Regions from separate parts of the Microbacterium sp. HSID17254 genome, predicted to be linked through region 1. Evidence: predicted binding sites of a transcription regulator. Region 1 holds the regulator's gene; each other region holds the start of a gene.

What was found. Region 1 encodes LexA, which represses DNA repair genes until DNA is damaged. Its sites were predicted from a motif close to TCGAACANNTGTTCGA; they were not measured.
Region 2: a site for LexA is predicted at 2,585-2,600, ahead of D8M34_RS08165 (HNH endonuclease signature motif containing protein). Genes of this name have one in related genera too.
Region 3: a site for LexA is predicted at 2,176-2,191, ahead of D8M34_RS07185 (HNH endonuclease signature motif containing protein). Genes of this name have one in related genera too.
Region 4: a site for LexA is predicted at 1,695-1,710, ahead of recA (recombinase RecA). Genes of this name have one in related genera too.

The regions. Positions count from the first base shown of each region.
Region 1 is NZ_RBLT01000009.1:130,489-137,761, forward strand. It holds gene D8M34_RS07700 (methylenetetrahydrofolate reductase) at 1-119, shown strand, start outside; partial or broken gene metE (5-methyltetrahydropteroyltriglutamate--homocysteine S-methyltransferase) at 141-2,449, shown strand; gene lexA (transcriptional repressor LexA) at 2,532-3,218, opposite strand; gene D8M34_RS07715 (LysM peptidoglycan-binding domain-containing protein) at 3,502-3,870, shown strand; gene D8M34_RS07720 (histidinol-phosphate transaminase) at 3,930-5,024, shown strand; gene hisB (imidazoleglycerol-phosphate dehydratase HisB) at 5,021-5,638, shown strand; gene hisH (imidazole glycerol phosphate synthase subunit HisH) at 5,635-6,270, shown strand; gene priA (bifunctional 1-(5-phosphoribosyl)-5-((5-phosphoribosylamino)methylideneamino)imidazole-4-carboxamide isomerase/phosphoribosylanthranilate isomerase PriA) at 6,383-7,129, shown strand; gene D8M34_RS07740 (SseB family protein) at 7,113-7,273, shown strand, end outside.
Region 2 is NZ_RBLT01000010.1:80,814-88,086, reverse strand. It holds gene D8M34_RS08170 (glycosyltransferase family 2 protein) at 1-1,162, shown strand, start outside; gene D8M34_RS08165 (HNH endonuclease signature motif containing protein) at 1,211-2,554, opposite strand; gene D8M34_RS08160 (extracellular solute-binding protein) at 2,820-3,893, shown strand; gene D8M34_RS08155 (ABC transporter ATP-binding protein) at 3,929-4,948, shown strand; gene D8M34_RS08150 (ABC transporter permease) at 5,100-6,809, shown strand; gene D8M34_RS08145 (LacI family DNA-binding transcriptional regulator) at 6,806-7,273, shown strand, end outside.
Region 3 is NZ_RBLT01000009.1:27,200-34,472, forward strand. It holds gene D8M34_RS07180 (Cmx/CmrA family chloramphenicol efflux MFS transporter) at 1-626, opposite strand, end outside; gene D8M34_RS07185 (HNH endonuclease signature motif containing protein) at 725-2,146, opposite strand; gene D8M34_RS07190 (alpha/beta fold hydrolase) at 2,249-3,013, shown strand; gene D8M34_RS07195 (ABC-F family ATP-binding cassette domain-containing protein) at 3,056-4,924, shown strand; gene D8M34_RS07200 (Na+/H+ antiporter) at 4,964-6,748, shown strand; gene D8M34_RS07205 (MetQ/NlpA family ABC transporter substrate-binding protein) at 6,850-7,273, shown strand, end outside.
Region 4 is NZ_RBLT01000002.1:136,083-143,355, reverse strand. It holds gene pgsA (CDP-diacylglycerol--glycerol-3-phosphate 3-phosphatidyltransferase) at 1-466, shown strand, start outside; gene D8M34_RS02245 (CinA family protein) at 463-951, shown strand; gene D8M34_RS02240 (helix-turn-helix domain-containing protein) at 1,093-1,401, shown strand; gene D8M34_RS02235 (DUF3046 domain-containing protein) at 1,420-1,644, shown strand; gene recA (recombinase RecA) at 1,905-2,951, shown strand; gene D8M34_RS19495 (regulatory protein RecX) at 3,341-3,814, shown strand; gene miaB (tRNA (N6-isopentenyl adenosine(37)-C2)-methylthiotransferase MiaB) at 3,864-5,408, shown strand; gene miaA (tRNA (adenosine(37)-N6)-dimethylallyltransferase MiaA) at 5,405-6,316, shown strand; gene D8M34_RS02210 (dihydrofolate reductase family protein) at 6,351-6,899, shown strand; gene dapF (diaminopimelate epimerase) at 6,909-7,273, shown strand, end outside.

The DNA of each region.
Region 1 (7,273 bases):
TCGCCGCCGACGTCGTCGCCGGCGGGGCCCCCGGCGTGCATCTGTACGCCTTCAACCAGCACGAGACCGTCCTGACCGTCCTCGCCGAAGCCGGCATCGTCCCGGCGCTCCGGCACTAGTCCCCGCCGAAAGGAAACACCATGACCGCATTCCCCGAGGGCACCATCCTCGGCTACCCCCGCATCGGCCGTCGCCGCGAGCTCAAGAAGGCCGTCGAGGCGTTCTGGGCCGGCCGCATCGACGAGCAGGAGCTGGAGCGGACGGCCGCGGAACTGCGCGCGGCGACCCGCGAGCGCCTGGCGGGGCTCGGCCTCGGCCGCACGGACTCGTCGATCCCGGAGTCCTTCTCCTTCTACGACCAGGTCCTCGACGCCGCCGTCACGGTCGGCGCGATCCCTGCCCGCTTCGACGACCTCCGCGAGGCCGACGGGTCGATCGGCCTCTCCGCCCTGTTCACCGTCGCCCGCGGCGAAGGCGAGCGGGCGCCGCTGGAGATGACGAAGTGGTTCGACTCGAACTACCACTACCTCGTGCCGGAGATCGGTCCGGAGACGGTGTTCACCCTCGCCAGCGACCGCCTGGTGCGCGAGGTCGCCGAGGCCGTCGCCGCCGGCTTCGTCACGCGTCCCGTGGTCGTCGGACCGGTCACGCTGCTGGCGCTCGCGAAGGCGTCGGACGACGCGCCGGAGGGCTTCGAGCCGCTCTCGCGGCTGGAGGACGTCCTGCCGGTCTACGTCGACCTGCTCGCCCGTCTGCGCGCCGCGGGCGCCGAGTGGGTGCAGCTCGACGAGCCCGCCCTCGTGAGCGAGTCGCTGCCGGCGACGACCGCGCAGCTCGCCTCCGCCGCGGAGCGCGCGCTCGCGGTGCTCGGGAACGCCGAAGAGCGGCCCTCGATCCTCGTCGCGGCCCCGTACGCGAGCCTCGGCGCGACGTTCGCGACCGTGGCCGCCCCCCCGTCGAGGCCATCGCCGTGGATCTCGTGCGCGGCACCGTGCCCGACGCGGTGCCGGGCCTCGAGGGCAAGACCCTCGTCGGCGGTGTGATCGACGGTCACAACATCTGGCGTGGCGACCTCTCCGCGGCGTTCGACTCTCTGGAGGCGCTCCGTGCGCTCGGGGCCCCGGTGTCGGCATCGACCTCGACCTCGCTGCTGCACGTGCCGCACGACGTGGAGGACGAGACGGCGCTGGACGCGCGCCTGGTGTCCTGGCTCGCCTTCGCGGATCAGAAGGTGCAGCAGGTCGTGACCCTCGCCCGCGGCCTGTCCGAAGGGCGCACGGCGATCGCGGTCGAGCTGGACGCCGCGACCGCTGCGCTGCAGGACCGCCTGACCGCTCCCGGCGTGCGCGACGGTGCGGTGCGTTCCCGTGCGCTGAGCGACGCCGACTTCGCCCGTGCCCCGTACCAGGAGCGGGAGGAGGCGCAGAACGCCCTCGGCCTGCCGGCGCTGCCTCTGACGACGATCGGCTCCTTCCCGCAGACCGGCGACATCCGCCGCGCCCGCGCCCAGTTCCTCCGCGGCGAGATCCCCGAGGACGACTACGAGGAGTTCCTGCGCCGTGAGGTCGCCGCGGTCGTCTCCCTGCAGGAGGACCTCGGTCTCGACGTCCTCGTGCACGGTGAGCCGGAGCGCAACGACATGGTGCAGTACTTCGCGGAGAACCTCGACGGCTTCGCGGTCACGCAGCACGGATGGGTGCAGTCGTACGGCTCGCGAGCCACGCGCCCATCGATCCTCTGGGGAGACGTCTCGCGTCCCGCGCCCATCACGGTCGGCTGGTCGGCGTACGCGCAGTCGCTCACGGCGAAGCACATGAAGGGGATGCTCACGGGCCCCGTCACGATCCTCGCGTGGTCCTTCGTCCGCGACGACCAGCCGCTGGGGGAGACGGCGAACCAGGTGGCGCTCGCGCTCCGCGACGAGATCGCCGACCTGGAGGCCGCGGGCATCCAGGTGATCCAGGTCGACGAGCCGGCGCTCCGGGAGCTGCTCCCGCTGAAGCAGGCCGACCAGCCGGCGTACCTCGACTGGTCCGTCGCCTCGTTCCGTCTGGCCACGGGCGGCGCTGCGGCGGCGACCCAGGTGCACACCCACCTCTGTTACTCGGAGTTCGGCGTCGTGATCGACGCGATCCGTGCGCTCGACGCGGACGTCACGTCCATCGAGGCGGCCCGGAGCCGCATGGAGGTCGTCGCGGACATCGCCGAGGTGGGCTTCGACCACGGCATCGGCCCCGGCGTGTACGACATCCACTCGCCGCGCGTGCCCACCGTGGAGGAGGTCGAGTCCCTGCTGCGGCGTGCGGTGGAGGAGATCCCCCTCCGTCAGCTCTGGGTGAACCCGGACTGCGGTCTGAAGACCCGTGGATACGCCGAGACCACGGCGTCGCTGCGGAACATCGTCGAGGCCACGCGGCGCGTGCGCGAAGACGTGGTGGTCACCGCCTGACGCGGTCGTCCCCGGACACACGAAGGCCCTCCCGGTGCGCCCGGGAGGGCCTTCGTTCTCGTCTCACCGACGATGCGGTGACTCAGACGGCGCGCATGACCGCGACGACCTTGCCGAGCACGACCGCCTCGTCGCCCAGGATCGGCTCGAAGGCAGAGTTGCGGGGAAGCAGCCACGTGTGGCCGTCGCGACGACGGAGCACCTTGACGGTGGCCTCGCCGTCGAGCATGGCAGCCACGATCTCGCCGTTCTCCGCCGTGTTCTGCGAGCGCACGACGACCCAGTCGCCGTCGCAGATGGCGGCGTCGATCATCGACTCCCCGGAGACCTTGAGCATGAACAGGTCGCCCTTGCCGACGAGCTGCCGGGGGAGCGGGAAGATCTCCTCGACCTGCTGATCCGCCGTGATCGGCACGCCCGCGGCGATACGCCCCACCAGTGGGACCAGTGCGGCATCGCCCACGGGGGTCGCCACGTCCGCCGGGTTCTCCGCGCCCGTGCCGGGCAGGTCGATGAGGACCTCCATGGCACGCGTCTTGCCCGGGTCGCGACGCAGGTAGCCGCTGAGCTCGAGCTGACCGAGCTGGTGGGTGACGCTGGACAGCGACTTGAGCCCGACGGCGTCGCCGATCTCGCGCATGCTCGGCGGATAGCCGTTCTGCGCGATCGAGGCCTGGATGACCTCGAGGATCGCCATCTGCTTCGGGCTGAGGCTCTTGCGACGGCGGGTGCGCGGCGCCTCGGACTCGAGGGCTGAGGTGTCGCTCATGGTGCTCCTTCACTGCGTGATCCGACGTGCCGCTTCGAATGTCGGTGGCCCGTGGTGGGGTGTCCTTATCGAAACCGTATCCGAGAAAAGCGCCGATCTGGAAGATCTGTTCGAGCGTGTCGGCTGATTCGCGGGGCGTGGTTTCGAAGACAGCTTGACAGATGTTCGAACTCGAAGATATCTTCGGAACGTAGCTTCGCATCCACGGCTCCCGGCCGAGGCGCGGATGCGAAAGCTACGCCAACCTCCCCGGGCTCCGGCACCGGGACAGTAAGGAGCAGACATGAGCAGCATCAGCCTCAGCACCGCGACCGCCCTCCCGGCATCGGCCCGTCCGGCCACCCGGCTGCGGATCACGGCACGCGGCCGTCGCACTCTGCTCGCGCTCGCGTCCGTCCCGCTCGCGGCGGGCATCGCCTTCGCCGCCCTCAGCGGAGGCAGCGCGACCGCCTCCGGCGCGGATGCGCCGGCCGTCTCCGTCGAGACCGTCACGGTCATGCCCGGCGACACCCTCTGGTCGATCGCGAGCAGCATCGCTCCCGAGGCCGACCCGCGGGATGTCATCGGTGAGATCACCCGCATGAACCTGCTGCGCGGCGGGGAGCTCCAGGTCGGCCAGGAGCTCGCACTGCCGGCGCGGTACACCGACTGACGCCGAGTCCTCCCGGCCGAATCGTCACGATGACCTCGGCTCTCCCTGCTCCTCTTAAGATGGGAAGGGTGACCTTCTCCCTCAACGATCTCCCGCTCCGCGACGATCTGCGCGGACTCACCCCGTACGGAGCGCCGCAGGCCCCGCTGCCGGTGGCGCTGAACGTCAACGAGAACACGCATCCGGTTCCCGACGAGGTCGCGAGCGACATCCTCGATGACATCGCCGTGGCGATCCGAGACGTGAACCGGTACCCGGACCGCGAGTTCACGACGCTGCGGGAGGCGTTCGCCGACTACCTGGGTCACGGCCTCACGCCGGAGCAGATCTGGGCGGGCAACGGGTCCAACGAGGTGCTGCAGCACATCTTCCAGGCGTTCGGCGGGCCGGGACGCACGGCCTTCGGATTCGCGCCCACGTACTCCATGTACCCGCTCATTGCGAAGGGGACGGGCGCGTCCTGGATCGCGGGCACCCGTCAGCCCGACTACACGGTCACCCCGGAGGAGGCGGCGCAGCAGGTGCGCGCGGCCGACCCCGACATCGTGATCCTCTGCTCGCCGAACAACCCGACCGGCACCCCGCTGGGGCTCGACGTCGTGGAGGCCGTCTACGAGGCGGCCCGCGGCGTCGTGATCGTCGACGAGGCCTACCAGGAGTTCGCGCCACGGGATGCGGCGTCGGCCCTTACCCTCCTGGAAGGACGGCCGCGCCTCGCCGTCTCCCGAACGATGAGCAAGGCCTTCGCCTTCGCCGGCGCCCGCGTCGGCTACCTCGCGGCCGACCCGGCGTTCATCGACGCGCTCCGGCTCGTGCGACTGCCGTACCACCTGAGCGCTCTGACGCAGGCCGCCGCGGTCGCCGCCCTCCGCAACGCCGACGTCATGCTCGGCATGGTGCAGGAGATCGTGGAGCAGCGGGACCGCATCACGGCGACGCTCGAAGCCCTCGGGTACACCCCGCACCTCTCGTGGTCCAACTTCGTGCTGTTCGGCGGCGTCGCGGATCCGCAGGCGACGTGGCAGCAGCTGTACGACCGCGGCGTGCTCGTCCGCGACGTCGGCATCCCCGGCCACCTGCGCGTCAGCGCCGGCACGGAGGCGGAGACGACGGCGTTCCTGGACGCCCTGGCCTCGATAGGATCGGCATCATGACCATCCCCGCGCCCACCGCACGCACCGCGAGCCGCGTGCGCAGCACGTCGGAGTCCACCGTCGAGGTCGAGCTGAACCTCGACGGCACCGGTGCGAGCCGCATCGACACCTCGGTGCCGTTCTTCGACCACATGCTCACGGCTTTCGCCAAGCACTCGCTGACGGATCTCACCGTGCGGGCCTCCGGGGACACCCACATCGACGCGCACCACACCGTGGAGGACGTCTCGATCGTGCTCGGCCAGGCGATCCTGGCCGCCCTCGGAGACAAGTCCGGCATCTCCCGGTACGGCGACGCCCTCGTCCCCCTGGACGAGGCGCTCGCGCAGGCGGTCGTCGACATCTCCGGCCGCCCGTACCTCGTGCACGAGGGGGAGCCCGCGGGCTTCGAGCACCACCTGATCGGCGGGCACTTCACGGGATCCCTCGTGCGGCACGTCTTCGAGGCCATCACCTTCAACGCCGCGCTGACCGTGCACGTGCGGGTGCTGAGCGGGCGCGACCCGCACCACATCGCCGAGGCCGAGTTCAAGGCGTTCGCGCGGGCGTTCCGCCAGGCGAAGGCCGTGGATCCTCTCGTCGACGGCATCCCGTCGACCAAGGGGGCGCTGTGAGCGCCGCGCCGCGGGTCGCCGTCTTCGACTACGAGTCCGGCAACGTCCACTCCGCTGTGAAGGCGCTCGTCGCCGCGGGAGCCGATGCCGTGCTGACCCGCGACCGCGCCGAGGCGCTGGAGGCCGACGGGTTCGTCGTGCCCGGTGTCGGCGCCTTCCAGGCTGTGCGGGACGCCCTGCACGCCCACGGCGGCGACGAGATCATCGGCCGTCGTCTCGCGGGGGGCCGACCGGTGCTCGGCATCTGCGTCGGCATGCAGGTGCTGTTCGAGCACGGCGTCGAGCGGGGGCACGACACCGCGGGCCTCGGCGAGTGGCCGGGTGCTGTGACGGAGCTCGACGCCCCGGTCCTGCCGCACATGGGCTGGAACACGGTCGAGCCGGGGGAGGACACCGTCCTGTTCCGCGGCATCGAGCAGGAGCGCTTCTACTTCGTGCACTCCTATGCCGCGCAGTCCTGGGAGCTCGACGTGATCCCGCCGTTCCCGCAGCCCGTGCTCACGTGGGCGACCTACGGCGGCCCCTTCCTCGCGGCCGTCGAGAACGGCCCGCTCTCGGCGACGCAGTTCCACCCGGAGAAGTCCGGGGACGCCGGCATCCAGCTGCTCCGGAACTGGGTGCAGAGCCTCTGACCCCCAGCCGCGTCGGCGCCCGGCGTCACGCGGTTTGTCCCGCGCCCCGCGGCGGACTACCCTCGTCTCTCGTGCCCGCTCGGGCCGCAGACCCACCCGAACCAAGGACCCCATGAACGACTTCGCGCAGTCCCCCTCGCTCACGCTCCTTCCCGCGGTCGATGTCGCCGGCGGCAAGGCGGTCCGTCTCACGCAGGGGGAGGCCGGGACCGAGACGAGCTACGGCGACCCGCTCGACGCGGCAGGGGAGTGGGTGTCGCAGGGGGCCTCCTGGATCCACCTCGTCGACCTCGACGCGGCGTTCGGACGCGGCAGCAACGCGCCGATCCTGCGCAAGGTCATCAAGCAGTTCAAGAACGTCAACGTCGAGCTCTCCGGCGGCATCCGGGACGACGCGAGCCTGGAGGCCGCTCTGGAGAGCGGCGCCGCCCGCATCAACCTCGGCACCGCCGCTCTGGAGAACCCCGAGTGGGCGGCCGACGTGATCAGCCGCTTCGGTGAGGCGATCGCCGTCGGCCTCGACGTCCGCGGCACGACCCTCGCGGCGCGCGGCTGGACGAAGGAGGGCGGCGACCTCTGGGAGGTGCTCGAGCGCCTCGAGGACGCCGGCTGCAGCCGCTACGTCGTCACCGACGTGACCAAGGACGGCACGCTGCGCGGCCCGAACCTGGAACTCCTGCGCGAGGTGACCTCGCGCACGCCGAAGCCGGTCGTCGCGTCCGGCGGCATCTCGAACCTCGACGACATCGCCGCGCTGCGCGACCTCGTGCCCCTGGGCGTCGAGGGCGCCATCGTCGGGAAGGCTCTGTACGCGGGCGCCTTCACGCTCGCGGAGGCCCTGGATGTCGCCGGAGACTGATCCGCACGCCTGCGGTCCGGAGTCGCACAACCGGGCCGATTCCGCCGGCGTCCCCTGGGAGGGGCGCAGCTTCGAGTCGAATCCGCACGCGGCCGACGACGGCTCCGCGGACCCCGCTCTGCTCGCCGCGCTGCACCGCTTCCG
Region 2 (7,273 bases), on a different contig from region 1:
CGACATCCCGCACGCGGTGCTCGGGGAAGACCCGATCCTGGAGATGCTGACGCCGCACAAGATGTTCCGGGCCGCCTTCCTGCGGGAGAACGGCATCCGCTTCCCTGACGGGAAGGTGCGGCTCGAAGACCATCTCTTCGTGATGCAGGCGTACTTCGCCGCCGATACGATCTCGGTGCTCGCGAGCGAGCCCTGCTATGCGTGGGTGAAGGAGCCGGGGAGCGCGAGCTCGGCCCGCATCGAGCCGGAGTCGTACTTCCCGCATCTGGAGACCGTGCTCGACGTGGTCGAGGCGAACACCGAACCGGGGAAGGTGCGGGATCGGCTGCTGCGGCACTGGTTCCGCGGCAAGATCCTCAACAGGATCGCCGGGCGACGGATGGTGAAGTACCCGGCGGAGTACCGCGACCGTCTGCTGGACGTGGTCGTGCCGCTCACGCAGCGTCGTTTCGGACCCGGCGTGGACGCGGGGCTGTCGTTCCCGCAGCGCATCCGCGCCGCTCTGCTGCGCGCCGACCGCCGCGACGACCTGCTCGCCTTCGCCGCCTTCGAGGCCGAGACGACCTGCACCGCCGCCGTGACCTCGGCGCGCTGGTCGCGGGGAGGGCTGCAGCTGACCGTGCGCGTCCGCGTGCGCCGGAACGGCGAAGAGGCCTTCGTGTTCGAGACGGTCGGCTCGGCGGATCATCTGCTGTCCCTCCCGCTGTCGACGACGGAGGATCTTCCCTCGGGCCTGCTGAACGCCCGCAAGGAGCGCCGTGCCGACCGGGTCGACGTGGTCGCGCAGGACACCCCGGAGCCGGGCCAGGCCGCGGAGTCCACCGCGGGTTCGGAGCGCAAGGTCGGCGGGCGCCGACCGAAGCGCCTCGACGCGGTTCCCATCGCCGTGGACCCCATGAAGGTGTTCCGCGAGGACGGTGCGCGCGACGCCGATCTGTCGGTCGCGGTCCGCGTGGCCGGCTGGGTGTTCACGGCGCCGCTGACGGCCGCCCCGGACGTGGTCGCACACCTCGGCCGCTCGCCCCTTCTCGCGGGCCGGCGGGTCGAACTCGTGCGGAACGACGACGGCAGCCTGCGCCTGCACCGGGAATGGCCCGGAGGCGCCTGGCGTGACGCCCTGGCACGCACCGCGCGACGCGTGCGCTCCCGCCTCCGCCGCTGACAGCCCCACAACGCCCCGCGCCCGAACTCCCGCACCCGCGCACCGCACTCAGGCCGCGACATCGAAGCGCGCCCGTCCGCCCAGCCGGGGCGTCCGCCGCGGGTCGACCCACGCCGGCGGGAGGAACCATGGCCGGCCGGCCACACCGGAACCCTCGATGACGATCTCCCACCCGTTGTCATGGATGCGGTGGTGACAGGTCTCGCAGAGCAGGATCCCGTTCGAGAGATCGGTCGGACCTCGGTCGCGTTGCCACCAGCGGAGGTGGTGAGCCTTCGTCATCCCCGGGGGAAGCCCGCACATCGCGCACCCGCCGTCCCGCTCGACCAGCGCCAGGCGTTGGGCTCGGGTGAAGAGGCGCTTCTCGCGACCCCAGTCCAGGACCTCGCTCGCCCCGCCGAGCACGCAGGGGATGACGCCGCCACCGGCAGCCATCCGCCGCGCGGCACCGATGTCGATCACCTGGTCGAGCCCGTCGATCGTCGCCGACCCGGTGCCGACCTGGAGATCGTCGAGGGACACGCGCACGACCACCGTCGCCCCCGCGAGCGGCACCCGATCACCCTCGCACCCGAGCACATGCCCGCAGAAGAGGGCCAGCGCATCGGCCTGGATCATCGCGACCGAGCGCCGGTCGGCGTCCGGCGACCCGGCGTCAGGCGCATCGAGGCGGGCGGCGAACACGGCGGACACGTGCCCGCGGATCGCAGTGACGACCGGCGCCGCGGTCTCGGCATCGAGCTGCGCGTGCAGGTGCACCATGCCGTCACGCTCGAAGAGGCGCAGTCCGCGCCGAGCGCGCTGCGCCTCCGCCCGCGGCGCCACGCCGTCGGGGTCGAGCCACGCTTCGGCGCGGAGGACGAGTTTGCGCACCGCATCGAGCTCGAGCCCCTCGGCTGTGGCGGCCAGCACCCGCTCCGCCTCGGCGATGCGTTCCGCTCCCGCAGCCACGCGACACCGGTCCAGCAGGGCGACGAGGAGTGCAGCCGCCGGCGCTCCGAGGGCACCCGACGCGAGCGCTTCCCGGAGGAGCGGGTACCGCGCGGGCAGCGGCGCGCCGAGCAGATCGCTTCGCGGGGCGGTCGCCTCTCCCACCTTCACCAGACGCTGCGCCTCGCCCGTCGAGATGCCTGTCATCGCGGCGATGAGCTTCGCCGCCGTACGGTACCCGCGTTGCTTCGCCAGGCTGTCGGCACCGAGCTCGGCGCGCGACTCCCGGGCGATGCCGGCCGCCACGTCGACGTGCAGTGCATCGAGTCGGCGCCGCAGGAGTCCGATCGCGTCGGCGACGTCGACGAGCTGCGTGCGGGAGAGCTCAGGCGCATCACCCGCAGAGTCCCACGCCTGGTCGAGACGCTCCATCGCCTCGCGCAACCCGGACATTTTCGACATGCTTCATTTTATCTCCGAAGCGCCCGACTTTCGAAGCTTTGTTCTAATGGATGCCGGCATTTCGCCCCGGCCGACAGGGCACCTCGTCCCAGGTCCGACGCAGGCCCCCACCCGTTCACCTCATCGCATCCTCACGTTCACGCCGCGCGCCTATCTTGAGTGCGGACGCGCGACCGCGCTCACGAAACCAGACAATCTTTGTGCCTTCACCACAAGAACCGGTAGTGTCGCATCGACACACCTCGAAGGCGAGAAAGGGACGAACATGGCCGACAGGCAGCAGAGGCGCTGGGCGCTCATCGGATTGACGGCCGCGGCGGCGATCGCGCTCACCGGATGCACGGCGGGCGGCGACGGAGACGCGGGCGGCAGCGACGGCGGCTCCGGGGACACCCTCATCGTCTACACGAACTCCAACAGCGACGGCCGCGGTGAGTGGATCACCGAGAAGGCGGCCGACGCGGGCATCGACATCGAGATCGTGGGCCTCGGCGGCGCCGACCTGACGAACCGCATCATCGCGGAGAAGAACAATCCCGTCGGCGACGTGGTCTTCGGCCTGAACAACATGTTCTTCGAGCAGCTCAAGACCGAAGAGGCCATCACGGCCTACGAGCCGAGCTGGAGCGGCGAGGTGCCCGCGGACGCCGGCGACCCGAAGGACGGCGCGTTCTGGCCGCTCGTGGAGCAGGCGATCGTCACGGTCTATGACGAGAACCGCATCAGTGACGCGCCCACCGACCCCGACGACCTCTACACCGATGAGGAGTTCGCGGGCCGCTACGAGGTCAACCCCGCGCTCGGCCAGGCAACCCCGCAGCTCGTGCTCGCCAGCATGCTCACCCGTCACCTCGACGAGGACGGCGACCTCGGCGTGAGCGACGAGGGCTGGGACCTGGTGAAGTCGTACTACGCCAACGGCTCCCCCGCCGTGGAGGGCACCGACCTCTACGCCCGCATCACCCGCGACGAGGTGGACTACGGCGTGCTGCCGTCGAGCGGCATCTCCGCCCGCGACGAGGAGTACGGCACCAGCACCGGCATGATCGTGCCCGAGTACGGCGTCCCCTACGTGACCGAGCAGATCGCACAGATCAACGGCACGGACAACGAGGACAAGGCACAGGAGTTCATCGACTGGTTCGGCAGCGCCGAAGTGCAGGGCGAGTTCGCCGCGGAGTTCAACGCCATGCCGGTGAACGAGGGCGCGGTCGAGAAGGCCAACCCCGAGGTCGTCGAGCTCATGGGCACGCTCGACCGTCAGGACATCGACTTCGGTTTCGTGAGCGAGAACCTCGGCGCCTGGGTCGAGAAGGTCACGCTCGAGTACATCGGCTGACCCGCGCAGTCCCGCACCGGCAGAGAGAGAAGACGATGATCCGTTTCGACGACGTCGAGGTCGTGTTCGGCGACCACCGTGCGGTCTCGCACCTCGATCTGGAGATCCAGGAGGGTGAGTTCTTCACCCTCCTGGGTCCGTCCGGATGCGGCAAGACCACCGCCCTGCGCACGCTCGCGGGGTTCATCGAGCCGACCGGCGGCCGCATCCACATCGCGGGTCGCGACGTGACCCGCGTGCCGAGCGAGAAGCGCGGCGTGGGCATGGTGTTCCAGAACTACGCGCTGTTCCCGAGCATGAACGTGCGGGAGAACATCGCGTTCGGCCTCTCGGTGCAGAAGGTGTCGAAGGCCGAGCAGCGGCGGCGCGTGGACGAGGTCGCCGACCGCACCGGGCTCGCCGCGTCGCAGCTCGAGAAGAACGTGGCGGAGCTGTCCGGCGGCCAGCAGCAGCGCGTCGCCATCGCCCGGGCGCTCGCGCTCACCCCCAGCATCCTGCTCCTGGACGAGCCGCTGTCGAACCTCGACGCCAAGCTTCGCGTGCAGCTGCGCGAACAGCTCAAGGAGCTGCAGCACGAGGTCGGCGTGACCACCGTGTACGTCACCCACGATCAGGAGGAGGCGCTCACCCTCAGCGACCGCATCGCGGTGCTCGACGCCGGGACGCTGCAGCAGGTGGGCACGCCGGAGGAGATCTACGACCGCAGCGCGACACCCTTCGTCTGCCGGTTCATCGGCGAGAACAACCGGCTCAGCCCCGCGCAGCTCATCGCGATCGGTGCCGGCCTCGACGCCACGGCCGAGAGCTACGTGCGGCCGGAGAAGCTGCACCTCGCGTCGCCGTCCGCGGCCGCCGCCGGAGGCACGGCGTCGCTCGACGGCACCGTCGCGGAGCGCACGTACCACGGCAGCCACAGCGTCTACACGGTGTCGGCGGCCGACGGGACGCTCCGGGTGAGCGTGCCGGCAGCGGCGAGCGCGCACCGGTGGGACGTCGGCGACGCCGTGCGCATCGACGTCGACCCGCGGTGGATCCTGCAGTACCCGGCGGCGTGACATGAGCGCTCCGCAGAACGACTCCCGCCCGGTGCCGCCGCCGTCCGCGGCCATGACCGACGCCCCCGGCGCCCTGACGACCGAGGCCGCCGAGGCGGGCACCGCGACGAAGCCCCGCCTCCGCCGCGGACGGCCCGGCAGCGTGCGCGCGATGCTCCGCTCGCCGCTCGCCTGGGTGACCGGCATCGTCGTGATCTGGTTCGCCGCCGCCTTCCTCGTGCTGCCGAACGCCGAGCTGCTCGCCGCGACCTTCTTCCCGGACGGCCAGTTCAGCATCCGCGCCGTCGAGAAGCTGCTCGGCAGCGAGCGCGCGCTGAAGACGCTCGGCAACAGCTTCCTCCTCGCGATCACGCTATCCGTCACGGTCAACGTCGTCGGGGTGTTCATCGTGCTGGTGACGCAGTACTTCCAGGTGCGCGGCGCCAAGCTCCTGTGGCTCGGCTACGCCACGACCCTGATCTACGGCGGCATCGTGCTCGCCGCCGGCTACAACTTCATCTACGGCAAGTTCGGCTTCATCACGAACCTGATGGTGAACATCTGGCCGGACATGAACCGGGACTGGTTTTCCGGCTACTTCGCGGTCGTGTTCGTGATGACGTTCGCGACGACGACGAACCACATGCTGTTCCTGTCCTCGTCGCTCGGCAAGGTGGACTACGCGTCGATCGAGGCGGCGAAGCTCATGGGCGCCTCGACCTGGACGATCCTGCGTCGCATCGTGCTGCCGGTCATGAAGCCGATGCTCTTCGCCGTCACCGTGCTGACCTTCCTCATCGGCCTCGGGGCCCTCACCGCGCCCCTCGTGCTCGGCGGCCCGGACTTCCAGACCGTCGCCCCCCTCATCATCGACCTGTCGCGCAGCCCGATCACGCGTGACATCGCGGCGCTGCTGGCGATCGTGCTCGGTGTCGCGACGATCATCCTGCTCGCGATCATGAACCGCGCCGAGAAGTCCGGCGTGTACTTCTCGGTGGCGAAGGTGGCGACGCCGATCCAGAAGCAGCGGATTCGCAACCCGTTCGCGAACGCCGTCGTGCACGTGGTCGCCTACCTGCTCTGGGTGATCTACCTCATCCCGGTCGTGCTCATCGTGATCTTCTCGTTCGTGGACGCGCGGAGCATCCTCGCCGGATCCATCACGCTCGACAGCTTCACACTCGACAACTACATCACCGTGTTCTCCAGCGCGGCGGCCCTCCGACCGTTCATCGTGAGCGTCGTCTACAGCGCCCTCGCCGCGGTCATCGTGGTGGGCGGGCTGCTGTTCGTCGCGCGGATGATGCAGAAGCACCGCAACCTGCTCACCACGGCCATCGAGTATGTGCTGCACATCCCGTGGATCCTGCCGATCGTGCTGATCGCGCTGGCCTTCGTGATGGCGTTCGACGCGCCGCAGCCGCTCGTGGGCAACATCGTGCTCACGGGGACGCCGGTCCTGCTGCTCGTCGCGTACATCTGCGTGAAGATCCCGTTCACGCTGCGGCTGCTCAAGGCCGGGTTCGCGTCCGTGCCGGACTCCCTGGAAGACGCCTCGCGCATCCTCGGCGCCCGCTCGCTGACCACGTTCCGGCGCGTGCTGATCCCGCTCGTGCTGCCGACCGCGGCCGCGATCACGGCGCTGAACTTCAACAGCCTGCTCGACGACTACGACGCCGCGATCTTCCTCTACCACCCGCTGTACAAGCCGCTCGGCGTCGCGATCCAGGAGAGCACGCGCGGGGAGAACAACCTCGACGCGATGCCCATCACGTTCGTCTACACCGTGCTGCTCATGATCATCATGGGTGTCACCATGTATCTCGTGTATGGACGAGGTTCGCGCGCCGGAGCGCCCCGCCGACGGAAGCAGCGCGCATGAGCGGGGCGGATGCCGGGACACCCGCCCTGCGGGTCACGATCAGCGACGTCGCCGCGGCGGCCGGGGTGTCACGCGCGACGGCGACCAGGGCCTTGAAGGGCGAGGGCCGGTTCGCGCCGGAGACACAGGAGCGCATCCTGGAAGCGGCCGAGCGGCTGGGGTACGTGCGCAACACGATGGCCGCCGAGCTCGCCGCCGGACGCACCGGCACCGTCGGTCTCATGCTGCGCGATGCGAGCAACCCCGCGTACGGTCTCCTCTTCTCCCGGTTGCAGGAGGAGGCGCATCAGCGCGGCCTCGACCTCGTGACCGTCACGATCGGCGCCGACGAACAGGGCGCCAAGCAGGTGAATGCGCTGCACCGACTGCTCGGCATGCGCGTCGCCGGGCTCATCGTCGCCACCGGCGGCATCTCCGCGGCGCAGCTCGAGCCGTTCGCCGACCAGGTGCCGATCCTGCGCGCC
Region 3 (7,273 bases), 100 kb from region 1:
CCCAGGAGCGCGAGCTCCGTGCGGAGGGCCGGTTCCTTCCGGGGGAGTGGTGCCGGGGCGGGGTCAGGCTCCGTGCCCGGGATCGTCGTCGGCACGCCGCGGAGGATTCCGAGCAGCGCAGGGAGGCAGAGGAGCGCGACAGCGGCGAAGGTCGCCCGCCAGCTCAGCGCGGTGCCGAGGATGGCGCCCACAGGGACGCCGACGATGGTGGCGACGGTCGTCCCGGAGAGCAGCACCGCGAGCGCTCGTCCGGTGCGCTCGCGGGGGACGAGGAGGGTCGCCGTGCGCAGGGCGACGGCGAGGAAGCCGGCGTTCGCGAGGGCGCTGAGTACGCGCGTGACGAGCAGAAGCTCGAACAGGGACGTCACCGCGCCGACGGCATGGCAGGCGGCGAAGAGCACGAGGCAGGCGACGAGTGTGCGGCGTGGGGGCCAGCTGCGCGCGAACGCGGCCATGGCGGGTGCGCCGATGACCATGCCGACCGCGAAGGCGGAGGTGAGGAGGCCCGCCGTGCCGACCGGGACGTCGAGCTCGTGCGCGATCGCGGGGAGGAGTCCCGCGAGCATGAATTCGGAGGTGCCCATGACGAAGACCGCCAGGGCAAGGGCATAGAGGGGGAAAGGCATCGAGTGCTCCGAGGTGAGAGGGAAGAGGAATGCTTCTCGTCACCACGGTCAGCGCCCGGGTCACCGGCGCGCGCCCGCCGGCAGGGCGGACGAAGGGATCAGCGGTTCGCGGGGCTGACGGTGTGACCGGCAGCCCCCGACCTGTCTGATTCGGGGCTCGACATGCCCTCCACTCTAGGGCTGACGGCGGGAGACCACGGAGGTTCCTCGGCGAAGGTGACGGTGTGCGGAGGCGGCGGTCGGTCGATGTAGGTCCGGCCGGTGGGGCTCGTCCACTCCAGAACGCCGCCCGGCCCCTGCTCGACGTGCCACGGGGAGTGGTGTTTGAGCATGTGATGTCGTCGGCAGAATGTCGCGAGGTTGTCGTGCGCGGTCTCTCCGCCGAGCGCCGCATCGTGATTGTGATCGAGGTCACACTTCCGCGGTGCGAGGCCGCAGCCCGGGAAGCGGCAGCGTTGATCGCGGGCCCGCAGGTGTCGGCGGAGGTCTTCGCTCGGGCGATACCGGTCGACGGCCAGCAGCGCCCCGCTGATCGGGTGGGTGAGCACCCGGTCCCAGCCGCTCGCCGCGCCGGCCAGACGGCGGGCCGTGGCCGGATCGATCGGGATGACCCCGTCCAGCTCGGCGGCGAGGATCCGAGTGCCCTCTGTCGTCCGTTCCTGCTCGCCGTGCATCAGTTCGCCGTGCATCAGCGTCAGCACCGGCACGGTGACCTCGACGCGCGCCCGAAGCTCCGAGAGCAGTCCCTCTTCCGAGTCATGGCCCGCCGGAGCGCCGGTCAGGACGAGGTCGGCGAGCAGATCCGCGCGCAGCTGATCCACGGTCCTGTCGTCGAGGATGCTCTCCTCCGCCTCCCGACGCCGTGCCTGCGCGTTCTCCTCCCGCACGGCATGCGCCATCTGGGAGAGCCGGTCGTACATCCCGTGCACGAGCGCCGCGGGGCCACGCGCGCCGAGCTCGGCCATGCCGTCCTCGAGATCGGTCACCCAGACGCGGCGCAGCTCCCTGGCGTCACGATGTCGCTCGACGAGGGTCCGCTCCCGGAACCGGTCGGCCAGTCGGCGCACGAGTCGGCGTATCCGGTTCGGAGATTCCGCAGCGGCCACCTCGATCGCCTCCGCCGCGAAACGCGAACGGTCGTCCGGGTCATGGAGGTGAGCCCCCGCCTCCACGATCACGCGTGCATGCGCGGCGCTGATCCGCCCGGCGCCCTGAGCCTCCCAGACGGCGGGGAACCGTTCGACCAACCAGGACGCATCGGACATCCGCCGCTCGATCGTGCGGTCGCTGACGCGCTGTGCGGCCCCGATCTCCGCGGCGACCGTGCGGATCGCCATGTCGCCGCCGTCCGGATGCCGAGCCTGCCGGGCGATGTCGACCGCCAGTCGCCCCGCCATCGCGAGCAGTCCGTCGCGGGCCGCCTGCATGCTGCTCAGCGTCTTCTCCGCCGCTTCCAGCCCCTCCACCAGATCGGCGAGCATCGCCATCTGGGAGTCGGTCGCGTCGAGCAGTGCGGGCATGACGGCAGTCCATCACCGACCACCGACATTCGAACGAAGATTCGAAGGATTCTGGCCGAAAGTCGTATCACGAAAGGATAACGACCGTGGTTGACTGGCTCCGTGCTCCTGAACGTCATCGAAGCCGGGGAGGGCGACCGCGTCGCCGTGCTGCTGCACGGCATGATGGGGTCCGCCGAGAGCTGGCACCGCGTGGTCCCGCTGCTCGTGGAACGCGGCTTCCGCGTGCTCGCGCTCGATCTGCCCGGCCACGGCCTCTCTCCGCGTGACCCGGAGCTCACGATCGAGACGGCGGCCGATGCCGTCGTCGCCACGCTCGCGCAGACGGCGCTCCCTCCGGGGGCAGGTTCCGCAGCGGGGGACGGGGCGGCCTCGCCGCTCGCCGTCGCCGTCGGGCACTCCTTCGGCGCCACCGTGCTCGCCGCCGCCGCGCCCCGCCTCGATCCGAGTCTCGCGGTCTACGTCGACGCGCCGCTCGCCCTCCAGGGCGGCCAGGACCGCGCCTCTCTCATCTCGCAGTACGAGCACGACCGCCGCGCGCGCATGTCGCCCGCCGAGCTCCGCCGGCTCCGGCCCTTCTACTCCGTCGACGATGCCACGGTCGAGGCGCGGGCGGCCGAGCGCTTCGATCCGCCGACCGCGGCCTCCGTCTCCTGCGGGGAGGACGGTCATTGGACCGCCGCCCCCGGCTCCATCGTCGTCCGCGCGGAACCCAGTGCCTGGGTCACCGACGAGGACGCGCGGCGGTTCGAGCATGGCGGGGTCACGGTGCGCAGCATCCCCGGGGCCGCTCACACCGTCTGGTACAGCCACTTCGAGGTCTTCACCGCCGCGCTGCCGGAGCTCTTCGCCCCGTCGCTGGTCTGACCGGGAGACCGTCCGACGCGGCGCGACTACCCTGGAGAGGACATGGCACATCTTCTCGGGGCCGAAGCCCTGCACCTCGAATACCCGACCCGCGTCGTCTTCGACGCCGTGACCCTCGGCATCGAGGAGGGCGACCGCATCGGCATCGTCGGCCGGAACGGCGACGGCAAGTCGAGCCTTCTCGGCATGCTCGCCGGCACGAAGCAGCCGGACTCCGGTCGGGTGACCGTCCGCGGCGGCACCCGCATCGGCGTGCTGGACCAGGCCGACACCCTCCCCGACGACATCACGATCGGCGCCGCCGTGGTCGGCGACATGGCCGAGCACGAATGGGCCGGTGACGCCCGCGTCCGCGACGTGATCGAGGGGCTGCTGACCGATCTTCCCTGGGACGCGCAGGTCGGCTCCCTCTCCGGCGGTCAGCGCCGCCGCGTGTCGCTCGCGAATCTGCTCACCGGGGACTGGGACGTCATCGCTCTCGACGAGCCGACGAACCACCTCGACGTCGAGGCGATCACCTGGCTCGCCGGGCACCTCAAGAAGCGCTGGCCCGCGAACGCCGGAGCCCTCCTCGTCGTGACCCATGACCGGTGGTTCCTCGACGAGATCTGCACCGAGACGTGGGAGGTGCACGACCGCATCGTGGAGCCCTTCGAGGGCGGCTATGCGGCGTACATCCTGCAGCGGGTCGAGCGCGACCGCATGGCGGCGGCGACCGAGGCGAAGCGGCAGAACCTCGCCCGCAAGGAGCTCGCCTGGCTGCGCCGCGGTGCCCCGGCCCGCACCAGCAAGCCCAAGTTCCGCATCGATGCGGCCAACGAGCTCATCGCCGACGTGCCCGAGATCCGCGACAAGGTCTCGCTGCAGTCGCTCGCCGTCTCGCGGCTGGGCAAGGACGTCGTCGACCTGCTCGATGTGGGGGTGACGTACCCTTCGACAGGCTCAGGGACCCAGGCTTCGGCAGGCTCAGGGACCCAGGCGGGATCCGGAACCGGTGGGAAGACCGTGCTGAAGGATGTGGAGTGGCGGATCGCCCCGGGCGAGCGCACGGGCATCCTCGGCGTGAACGGCGCCGGGAAGTCCACACTCCTGGGGCTCATCTCCGGCACGGTCGAGCCCACCGAGGGGCGGATCAAGCGGGGGAAGACCGTGCAGGTGCGCACGCTCACGCAGCGCCTCGACGAACTCCTCCCGCACTGGAACGACCCCGTGCGCGTGGTCATCTCGGGTCTGCGCACGTCGTACACGCTCGGCGCCGGGTCGAAGGCGCAGGACCTCACACCAGGACAGCTCCTGGAGCGGCTCGGGTTCTCCTCGGCTCAGCTCTCGACGCCGGTGAAGGATCTCTCCGGCGGTCAGCAGCGCCGGTTGCAGCTGCTGCTCGTGCTGCTCGACCAGCCGAACGTGCTCATCCTCGACGAGCCCACGAACGACATGGACACCGACATGCTCGCCGCGATCGAGGACCTCCTCGACTCCTGGTCGGGCACCCTCCTCGTCGTGAGCCACGACCGGTACTTCCTGGATCGGGTGACGGATCAGCAGTACGCGATCCTTCCCGGTCCGGACGGCGCGGGGCGCCTGCGCCATCTCCCGGGCGGCGTCGACGAGTACCTTCGTCTGCGGCAGCGCGTCGAGAGCGCCTCGACGACCTCGACGGCGGCATCGGCCCCCGCAGCGAGCGGTCTCGACGGCGCGGCTCTCCGGGCGGCGCAGAAGGAAGCCGCCGCCCTCGAGCGTCGCATCCAGAAGCTCACGCAGCAGGTCGACGCGGCCAAGCACGCCCTCGCCGACCACGACCAGTCCGACTATGCGGGCCTCGGCGAGCGGATGAAGGCGATCACGGCGCAGGAGGCCGAGATCGAGGAGCTGGAGCTGCGCTGGTTCGAACTCACGGAGCAGATCGGCTGACGGAGGAATATCCTTCTCCCACGACTGTTGGGAGTAGCGATGGAAGGCCTCGAAGTAACCGTCCTGCTCGGACTCACGATCCTCGCCGGAACCCTGATCGCCCCGCGCGTGCGTCTCGCGCTGCCCCTCGTCCTCGTCATCCTCGGACTGTTGCTGGGATTCATCCCGCCGCTGCGCGAGGTCCAGCTGCCGCCGGAGACCGTCCTGCTGCTGTTCCTGCCGGTGATGCTGTTCTGGGAGAGCCTCACGACATCGCTGCGGTCTATCCGCCGCGACTTCCGCTACATCGTGCCGATGAGCACGCTCCTCGTCGTCGCCTCCGCGTTCGCGGTGGCCGGCATCGGCGTGCTGTTCGGCATGCCCTGGGAGATCGCCCTCATCCTCGGGGCCGCGGTCGCGCCGCCCGACGCCACGGCCGTCGCCGCCCTCGGCCGGCTGCTGCCTCGTCGGATGTTCATGAAGCTCAAGGCCGAGAGCCTGACCAACGACGGCACCGCGCTCGTGCTCTACGCCATCGCGGTGTCCCTCGCGCTGGGCGGCCAGGTCACGCCGCTCTCGGTCACCTGGGACGTGCTGGTGTCGTACGTGGGCGGGATCGCCGCGGGGATCGTCGTCGCGGCCCTGGCCACGCTGCTGCTGCGCCGCATCTCCTCCACCATCGTCATCAACGTCACGCTGCTGCTCGTGCCGTTCTCCGCGTTCCTGCTCGCCGAACTCGTCCACGCGTCCGGGGTGCTCGCCGTGGTCGTGGCCGGACTCATCGTCGCCTGGGTGTCGCCGCGCGTGACGACGGCGGCCTCGCGCCGACAGGCCGACGCGGCCTGGCCGTTCGGCGTCTTCCTGCTGAACGGGGCGCTGTTCGTGCTCATCGGCCTCGAGGTGCAGTTCGTCGCCCACGAGATCTCCGCCGCCGCCATCGGCCGCCTGGTGCTCGTGACGCTCGCCGTGTGGGCGACGCTCTTCGCCGTGCGGTACGTGTTCCAGCTCCTCAACGTGCTGTTCCAGCGCCGCCCGGCCGAACGCCCGCCGCGCGGCGCCCGCTCCCGCGCCCGACTCGTGTCCACGGTCGCCGGCATGCGCGGCGCGGTGTCGCTGGCGATCGCGCTGTCGGTGCCGACCGGTGTCTCCGCAGGGAGCATGGTGGGCGGGCGTGACGAGATCGTCTTCGTGACCGCCGGGGTGATCCTGCTCAGCCTCCTCGTGCAGGCGCCTCTCCTTCCGGCGCTCGTGCGCTGGGCGCGATTCCCGGTCGACCATGCCGAGGACGAGGAGTACGAGCTCGCCGAGCGGGCGATCTCGGGTGCGGCCCTGGCCGCGCTCGACGACCTCGCCGCGGAGCACGGCATCGGCCAGGAGGTGCGCGATCGGGTGCGCGCCGAGGGGTACCAGGCGCTGGAGTTCGCGAACGCCCGGACGCTCGCGCGGGAGCAGGCGCTCATCGACGCCGAGGCCGACGCCCTGGACGAGATGCTCGGCGCCCCCGATCCCTACGGCACCGGGGGAGAGGCGCGCAGCCGCGAGGACGATGACGAGGACGCGGGTAACGTGGCGGTGTCGGCAGGGACCGCCCCCGACCCCGAGGCGACGGACGGCACGACGCTGCAGATGATCGCGACCTCCGCCGACGTGGACCTCGCCCAGCGCTCGCCGCTCGTGCGGCACGAGGAGCACACCCGGCTCAAGCTCGCGCTGCTCGACCGCAAGCGCGAGGTGCTGCTCGGGCTCCGCGGCGCCGGCACCGTGGACGACATGGTGGTCCGCCGGATCTCCGCCCGTCTCGACCTGGAGCAGGTGCGTCTGCAGGGCATCGAAGAGTTCGACTGATCCGATCCCGCACGGCTGTGACGCCGTGTGACATCCCGATTCCGCGACAGCGCGCCCTCCTGCCTAACGTTGTCGAGTCCCGCCAGGAAGGAACCCTCATCATGTCCCGCCGCACCACCTCCGCCCTCGCCGCGCTCGCCGTGGTCCCGCTGTTCGTCGCCCTCGCCGGGTGCGCCACCTCGTCCGACGCGGGTTCCGGCGACGGCGGCTCCGAGAACGAGACCGTCAAGATCGGTGTCGTCGGGAAGGGCGACGCGCAGTGGGCGCCCTTCGTCGAGGCCGCCGCCGACGAGGGCATCACGGTCGAGCTCGTCGACTTCGGGTCCTACGAGCAGCCGAACCCGGCGCTGACCGAGGGCGAGATCGACCTCAACCAGTTCCAGCACATCGTGTACCTCGCGGAGTACAACAACGCCTCGGGTTCCGACCTCACGCCCATCGGCTCGACCGCCATCTACCCGCTCGGCCTGTACTCGACGAAGTACGACGACGTCGACGACATCAAGAAGGGCGACACGGTCGCGG
Region 4 (7,273 bases), on a different contig from region 1:
CACCGTGCGCTGGATCGCCGCCGTCCTCTTCATCGTCGCCATCTCGACCGACTGGGTCGACGGCTACCTCGCACGTCGCTACGACATCGTCAGCGACTTCGGCAAGCTCTGGGATCCGATCGCGGACAAGCTCCTCACCGGCGCCGGATTCGTCGGGTTGGCGATCCTGGGCGAGGTCTCCTGGTGGATCGTCGTGATCATCCTCGTCCGCGAGTGGGGGATCACCATCCACCGGCTGGTCGTCGCGAGCGAGCACGTTGTCGCGGCCGCCTGGATGGGCAAGATCAAGACGGCCTTCCAGGGCGTCGCCCTCGGCTGGGCTCTCCTGCCGCTGCACGTGTTCATCGGGCTCGGCCCGTGGACCGTCGTGACGACCGTCCTCATGGTCATCGTGCTCGTGCTCACCGTCGTCAGCGGGATCGACTACATCGTCGCGCAGGTGCGCGGCGCGCGTCAGAGCCGATGAGCGGCACGACGCCGGCCGAGGCTCTGGAAGCTCTGCGTGAGCGCGGCTGGACCCTCGGTGTCGCGGAGTCGCTCACCGGCGGTGCGGTGTGCGCGGCGCTCGTCGCGGTTCCCGGCGCCTCCGCGGTGCTCCTCGGCGGCGTCGTCGCCTACGCCACCCCCGTCAAGCACACGCTGCTCGGCGTCGACACCGAGCTATTGGAGCGATACGGACCGGTGCACCCGGAGGTCGCGCGGCAGATGGCTGCCGGAGTGCGCGAGGCCGTCGGGGTGGACGGTCTCCCCGCCGATGTCGGGGTGTCCACCACGGGGATCGCGGGCCCGGAGTCCCCGGATGGGCAGCCCGTGGGCACCGTCCACATCGGCGTGGTCACCCCGACGGTGAGCCGGACCCGACCGTTCCGCTTCGAAGGGGACCGCGACGCGGTGCGAGCACAGACGGTCGCGGCGGTCCTCGACGTGCTGGCTGCTGCGCTGCGGGAATAGCGACCCGCCGCGTCATGTTGATACGGATGTGCTCACATTTAAACCACAGAGTGCAAGGGTAGATTCTGTGCAAGCCAGGAGGACTAGACTGGCCGTCTCTTCGAGGGAGACCTCGATTCACGAACTGCGGAGGAGGTTCCGATGATTCTTGTACGACAGGAGATCGGCGACGTGCTGAGGGACTTCCGTCTGCAGAAGGGGCGGACGCTCCGGCAGGTCGCGAGCAAGGCATCCGTCGCTCTCGGTTATCTCAGTGAGGTCGAGCGCGGACAGAAGGAGGCCTCGAGCGAGATCCTCGCCTCGGTGGCAGAGGCGCTCGACGTCCCCATCTCCACGATCATGCGCGAGGTCGGGGACCGCATCTCGGTGCTCGAAGGAATCCAGGTCTTCCCGGACGTCGTTCCGGACGACCTGGTCGCGTCCGTGGGGCCCGAGCTCTCGCTCCGCTGACACGCGGAGATCACCCTTATGCGACGCAGTGAGTTCCTGCGCGCCGTCGACGCCGAGTTCCATACCCGAGCCTCTTCTCTGGTGAATGACCTCGTGCTCTCCGGCATGGGGGGACGAACGGCGCTCGAGGCTCTCGAAGCCGGGGTACCTCCGCGCGACATCTGGCTCGCGCTCTGCGCCGACATGGATGTCCCCGAATCCCGTCGCCACGGCGTGGGGCGTCTGGAGCCGCGCGGCCGGTGACGGCGGCTTCCCGGGTGTGCGGAAGTCCGACACGCCGGACGGGCGTGTTGTCGAAAATCTGTTCGAACCAGGCGTAGTCTTCTGCACAAGTGGTCAGACGGTTCTGGTCCCCACGATCCGCGGCTCCTCGACGCAATGTCGGAGGCCCGCCGTACCGTGAGGTCCAGGCTGAAAAGCCATACGCCTTGTCGGAGAGTTCCTTCCGCCGGAAGAGCCGCGACAGCCTACAGGCGGCAGCACACGCGCAGAAGGAGCACACCATGCCATCACCCGCCGACCGCGAGAAGTCCCTCGAGACCGCCCTCGCCCAGATCGACCGCCAGTTCGGAAAGGGCTCGGTCATGCGGCTGGGCAGCGATGAGCGTGCCCCTGTGGCCGTCATCCCCACCGGCTCCATCGCCCTTGACGTCGCCCTCGGCGTGGGAGGTCTGCCGCGTGGCCGCATCGTCGAGATCTACGGCCCGGAGTCCTCGGGTAAGACGACGCTGACGCTGCACGCCATCGCCAACGCCCAGCGGGCCGGCGGTATCGCGGCATTCATCGACGCGGAGCACGCGCTCGACCCCGACTACGCCGCGAAGCTCGGCGTCGACATCGACGCCCTTCTCGTCTCGCAGCCCGACACGGGTGAGCAGGCTCTCGAGATCGCCGACATGCTCGTGCGCTCCGGTGCCATCGACCTCATCGTCGTCGACTCGGTGGCGGCCCTGGTGCCGCGTGCGGAGATCGAGGGCGAGATGGGAGACTCCCACGTGGGTCTCCAGGCCCGCCTCATGTCGCAGGCGCTGCGGAAGCTCACCGGTGGTCTGAACCAGACGAACACGACGATGATCTTCATCAACCAGCTGCGCGAGAAGATCGGCGTGTTCTTCGGCTCCCCGGAGACCACTGCCGGTGGTAAGGCGCTGAAGTTCTACGCCTCCGTGCGTATGGACATCCGCCGCATCGAGACGCTCAAGGACGGCACGGACGCCGTGGGTAACCGCACCCGCGTCAAGATCGTCAAGAACAAGATGGCCCCGCCCTTCAAGCAGGCGGAGTTCGACATCCTTTACGGCGTCGGCATCTCCCGCGAGGGCAGCCTGATCGACTTCGGCGTCGAGCACGGCATCGTCAAGAAGTCGGGATCGTGGTACACCTACGACGGCGATCAGCTGGGCCAGGGCAAGGAGAACGCGCGCACGTTCCTGCTCAACAACGCCGACATCGCCCTGGCGATCGAGAGTCAGATCAAGCAGAAGCTCGGTATCGGCGGCCCGGCCGCGGCTCCGGGTGCTGATGAGCTGGCCGAGCGTCGCCCGGCCTGATGAGTGACCAGCGTGGGGGCGATTCCGAGCGGATCGCCCCCATCATCCCTCTCTTCGGCGGACCCACGCGTGCGGAGCATCCGGCCGCAGGCGGTGCAGACGAGTCGTCGTCCGCGCCGCCTGCGCGGTCGGGGCCGCCCGCGGACGGGGCGGGACTCTGGCGCTCGACGTGGCACGAGCCCGCGTCGGCAGGGTCCCCGTCGGTCGACGACGGTTCTCCCAGCGCGAGGCACCCCGCCCGGGGTGCCGCGGCGCGGGCCGCTTCCCGAGGCGGGAAGACCACCACATTGCGCGCCGTCGGCGATGCGTCCCGATCGCCCGGAGGGGGCGAGAGCGCGGAGAACGGCCCCTCGGCGGCGGAGATCCGAGCGACGGCGGAGGAATCGTTGGTGCGGAAGCTCCGCACGCGGTCGCTGTCCGTCTCCGAGGCCCGGCTGGTGTTGAAAGGGCACGGGCTTGCGACGGACGCCGTCGAAGACGTGGTCGACGACTTCGTACGGCGCGGATACCTCGACGACGCCGTGCTCGCCGAGCTCCTCGTCACGTCCGGCGTCGAACGCAAGGGCCAGGGGCGGGTCGCGCTGTCTCGAGCGCTCGCGCAGCGGGGCATTCCTCGTGACGTCATCGACGCCGCGCTCGACGAGCTGCCCGACGACGATGCGGAGCGGGCACTGGAGTTCGCCCGGACCAAAGCGCGTTCGATGGGACGCCTCGACCCCGACGCGGCGCTCCGCCGGTTGGTCGGGCAGCTGTCGCGCCGCGGGTACGGGGGATCGGTCGCCATGAACGCGGCGAAGACGGCGCTGCGGGAAGCCTCGTTCGGCGGGGGCGTCTCCGGCGTCCGGTTCGTGGATTCCGACTGACGGTTCGCACGCGATCTGCTCTCGGCGACGCTCGTACAATGGGAGCATCATGACTATCCCCCGCAGTGAACCGACGATCATCAGCGCGTCGTCGGCGGCCGTCGACGATGACGGGCGCCAGCGATCCTACGAAGTGCGCACCTTCGGCTGCCAGATGAACGTCCACGACTCCGAGCGTCTGTCCGGATCCCTGGAGAGCGCCGGCTACATCCGCGCCGAGGCCGGAGCCGAGGCCGACGTGGTGATCATCAACACCTGCGCCGTCCGGGACAACGCCGCCGGGAAGCTCTACGGGACGCTCGGGCACCTGGCCGCCGTCAAGCGCCGCAAGGCCGGGATGCAGATCGCCGTCGGCGGCTGCCTGGCGCAGATGGACAAGCAGGCCGTGCTCGACAAGGCCCCCTGGGTCGACGTGGTCTTCGGCACGCACAACATGGGATCCTTGCCCGGCCTCTTGGAGCGCGCGCGCCACAACGGTGACGCCGAACTCGAGATCCTCGAGTCCCTCGAGGTCTTCCCGTCGACGCTTCCCACCAAGCGCGACTCCGCGCACAGCGGCTGGGTGTCGATCTCCGTCGGCTGCAACAACACCTGCACCTTCTGCATCGTCCCGAGCCTCCGGGGCAAGGAGAAGGACCGTCGCCCGGGCGACATCCTCAACGAGATCCGTCTGCTGGTGGAGGACGGCGCCATCGAGGTGACGCTCCTCGGGCAGAACGTGAACTCCTACGGGGTGGAGTTCGGGGATCGTCAGGCGTTCGGAAAGCTCCTCCGCGCCGCCGGCGAGATCGAGGGGCTCGAGCGCATCCGCTTCACGAGCCCGCATCCCGCCGCCTTCACAGACGACGTGATCGACGCGATGGCGGAGACGCCCGCCGTCATGCCGCAGCTCCACATGCCGCTGCAGTCGGGGAGCGACCGGATCCTCAAGGCGATGCGTCGCTCCTACCGCAGCGAGCGCTTCCTGGGCATCCTGGACCGCGTCCGCGAGCGCATCCCGCACGCGGCCATCACGACCGACATCATCGTCGGCTTCCCCGGCGAGACCGAGGAGGACTTCGAGGACACGATGCGCGTCGTCGAGCAGTCGCGCTTCTCCGGAGCCTTCACCTTCCAGTACTCGATCCGCGAAGGCACCCCTGCGGCCACGATGCCGGACCAGGTGCCCAAGGACGTCGTGCAGGCTCGCTATGACCGGCTGATCGCGCTCCAGGAGCGCATCTCGCTCGAGGAGAACCAGAAGCAGGTCGGCCGGGAGGTCGAGGTTCTCGTGTCCACGGGCGAAGGCAAGAAGGACACGGAGACGCGTCGCCTGACCGGGCGGGCGCAGGACAACCGGCTCGTGCACTTCGAGGTCACTCCCGGGTCCGAGCTGCCGCGCCCAGGGGATGTCGTCACGGTGACGGTGACGCACGCCGCGCCGTTCCACCTCCTCGCCGACGACCCGACGGGTGCCCCGCTCCGCATCCGTCGGACGCGTGGTGGCGACGCCTGGGATCGGGGACAGGCCGAGTCGTGCGCCGTGCCGGCACCGAGCGACGGCGCTCCGCGCGCCGTCTCCCTCGGCCTGCCGACCCTCCGCGTCGGAGTGTGACCGCGCCTCGGCTCTGGGCCGTCGTCGGCGCGACCGGCACGGGGAAGAGCGATCTGGCGCTCGATCTCGCCGAGGAGCTCCGGCGGCGCGGCAACCCGGCGGAGATCGTCAACGCCGACGCTATGCAGCTCTACCGCGGCATGGACATCGGCACCGCGAAGCTGTCGGTCGCCGAACGTCGCGGCATTCCGCACCACCTCTTCGACGCGCGAGAGGTGACGCAGGACGCTGCCGTGGCCTGGTATCAGCCGCTCGCACGAGAGGCCGTGCAGCAGATCCACGCGGCGGGAGGGGACGCGATCCTCGTCGGTGGATCGGGACTCTACGTGTCGAGCGTCGTCTACGAGTTCCACTTCCCGCCCCGGGACCCCGCCATCCGCGAGCGTCTCGAGCAGGAACTCGATCGCGAGGGTGTCGGGCCCCTGCTCCAGCGGTTGCGTGAGCGTGATCCGGGGGTCGCGGCCCGAGTGGACCCGCGCAACGGGAGACGCGTGATCCGCGCGCTCGAGATCATCGAGCAGGGGAGCGCGACGCATGGTGCCGTCCTCCCCGAGACGCCGACGCTCTGGTATCCGCACACGCGTCTGATCGGGCTGCACGTGGATCGGGGCGAACTCGTCGCCCGCCTCGATGCGCGTGTGCGTCGGATGTGGGAGCACGGCCTGGTGGCCGAGGTCGCCGGGCTGCGGGACCGCGGTCTGGAGCGCGGGACGACAGCCCCGCGGGCGATCGGATACGCACAGGCGCTCGCACAGCTGGACGGTCGCTCCACCGCCGAAGAGGCGATCGCCGAGACGCAGGCTCTCACGCGACGCTATGCACGTCGACAGGTGTCGTGGTTCAAGCGCTACCCGGAGCTGGAGTGGGTGACGCCACCCGTGGCCGTCGCCGACCTGTTGCGGGACTGACCGCGATGTCGGTGGCCCGTGCGAGCATGCGCGTATGGCCACTCACTACTTCACCGCGTCCAGCCTGGACGGCTTCATCGCCACTGCCGAGCACTCCCTGGACTGGCTGCTGAGCCAGGACATCGACATGGAGGGTCCGATGGCGTACCCCGCCTTCGAGAAGAGCATCGGTGCGCTGGTGATGGGGGCATCCACGTTCGAGTGGGTCATGCGCCATGAGGAGGGCCGCTGGACGTACACGCAGCCCACGTGGGTGCTGTCGCATCGTGACCTTGCGGTGCCGGCCGGGGCCGATGTCCGGGTGACGAGTGCCGACATCCGCGACGTGCACAGCGCGATGCTCGACGCCGCGGGTGGCAAGGATCTTTGGGTGGTCGGCGGGGGAGACCTCGCCGGGCAGTTCGCCGACGCGGGGCTGCTGGACGAGGTCTGGGTGCAGTACGCACCGGTGACCCTCGGGAGCGGCGCCCCGCTGTTGCCGCGGCGGCTCGATCTGGAACTGATCGAGGTGGCTCGCAACCGCAGCTTCCTCTGCGGGCGCTATCGCGTCGCACGGCCGGGCGCAGGGTCGTCGGCTCCCTAGACTGGTCCCATGGTCGCATTCACCAAGGGGCACGGTACCGGCAACGACTTCATCATCATCGCCGACCCCGACGGGCAGCTGGAGTTGACGGCGGAGCAGGTCGCCGTGCTCTGCGATCGCCACTTCGGCATCGGCGCGGACGGCGTGCTGCGCGTCGTGCGCTCGTCCGCGATCCCGGAGGGTGCAGCCGCCCTGGCAGAAGAGCCGGATGCCGAATGGTTCATGGACTATCGCAACGCCGACGGCTCCGTCGCGGAGATGTGCGGGAACGGGATCCGGGTCTTCGCCCACTACCTCGTCCGCTCGGGTCTCGCGGCGATCGAGCCCGGCAGCACGCTCCCGATCGGCACCAGAGCCGGCGTCCGTGACGTCAC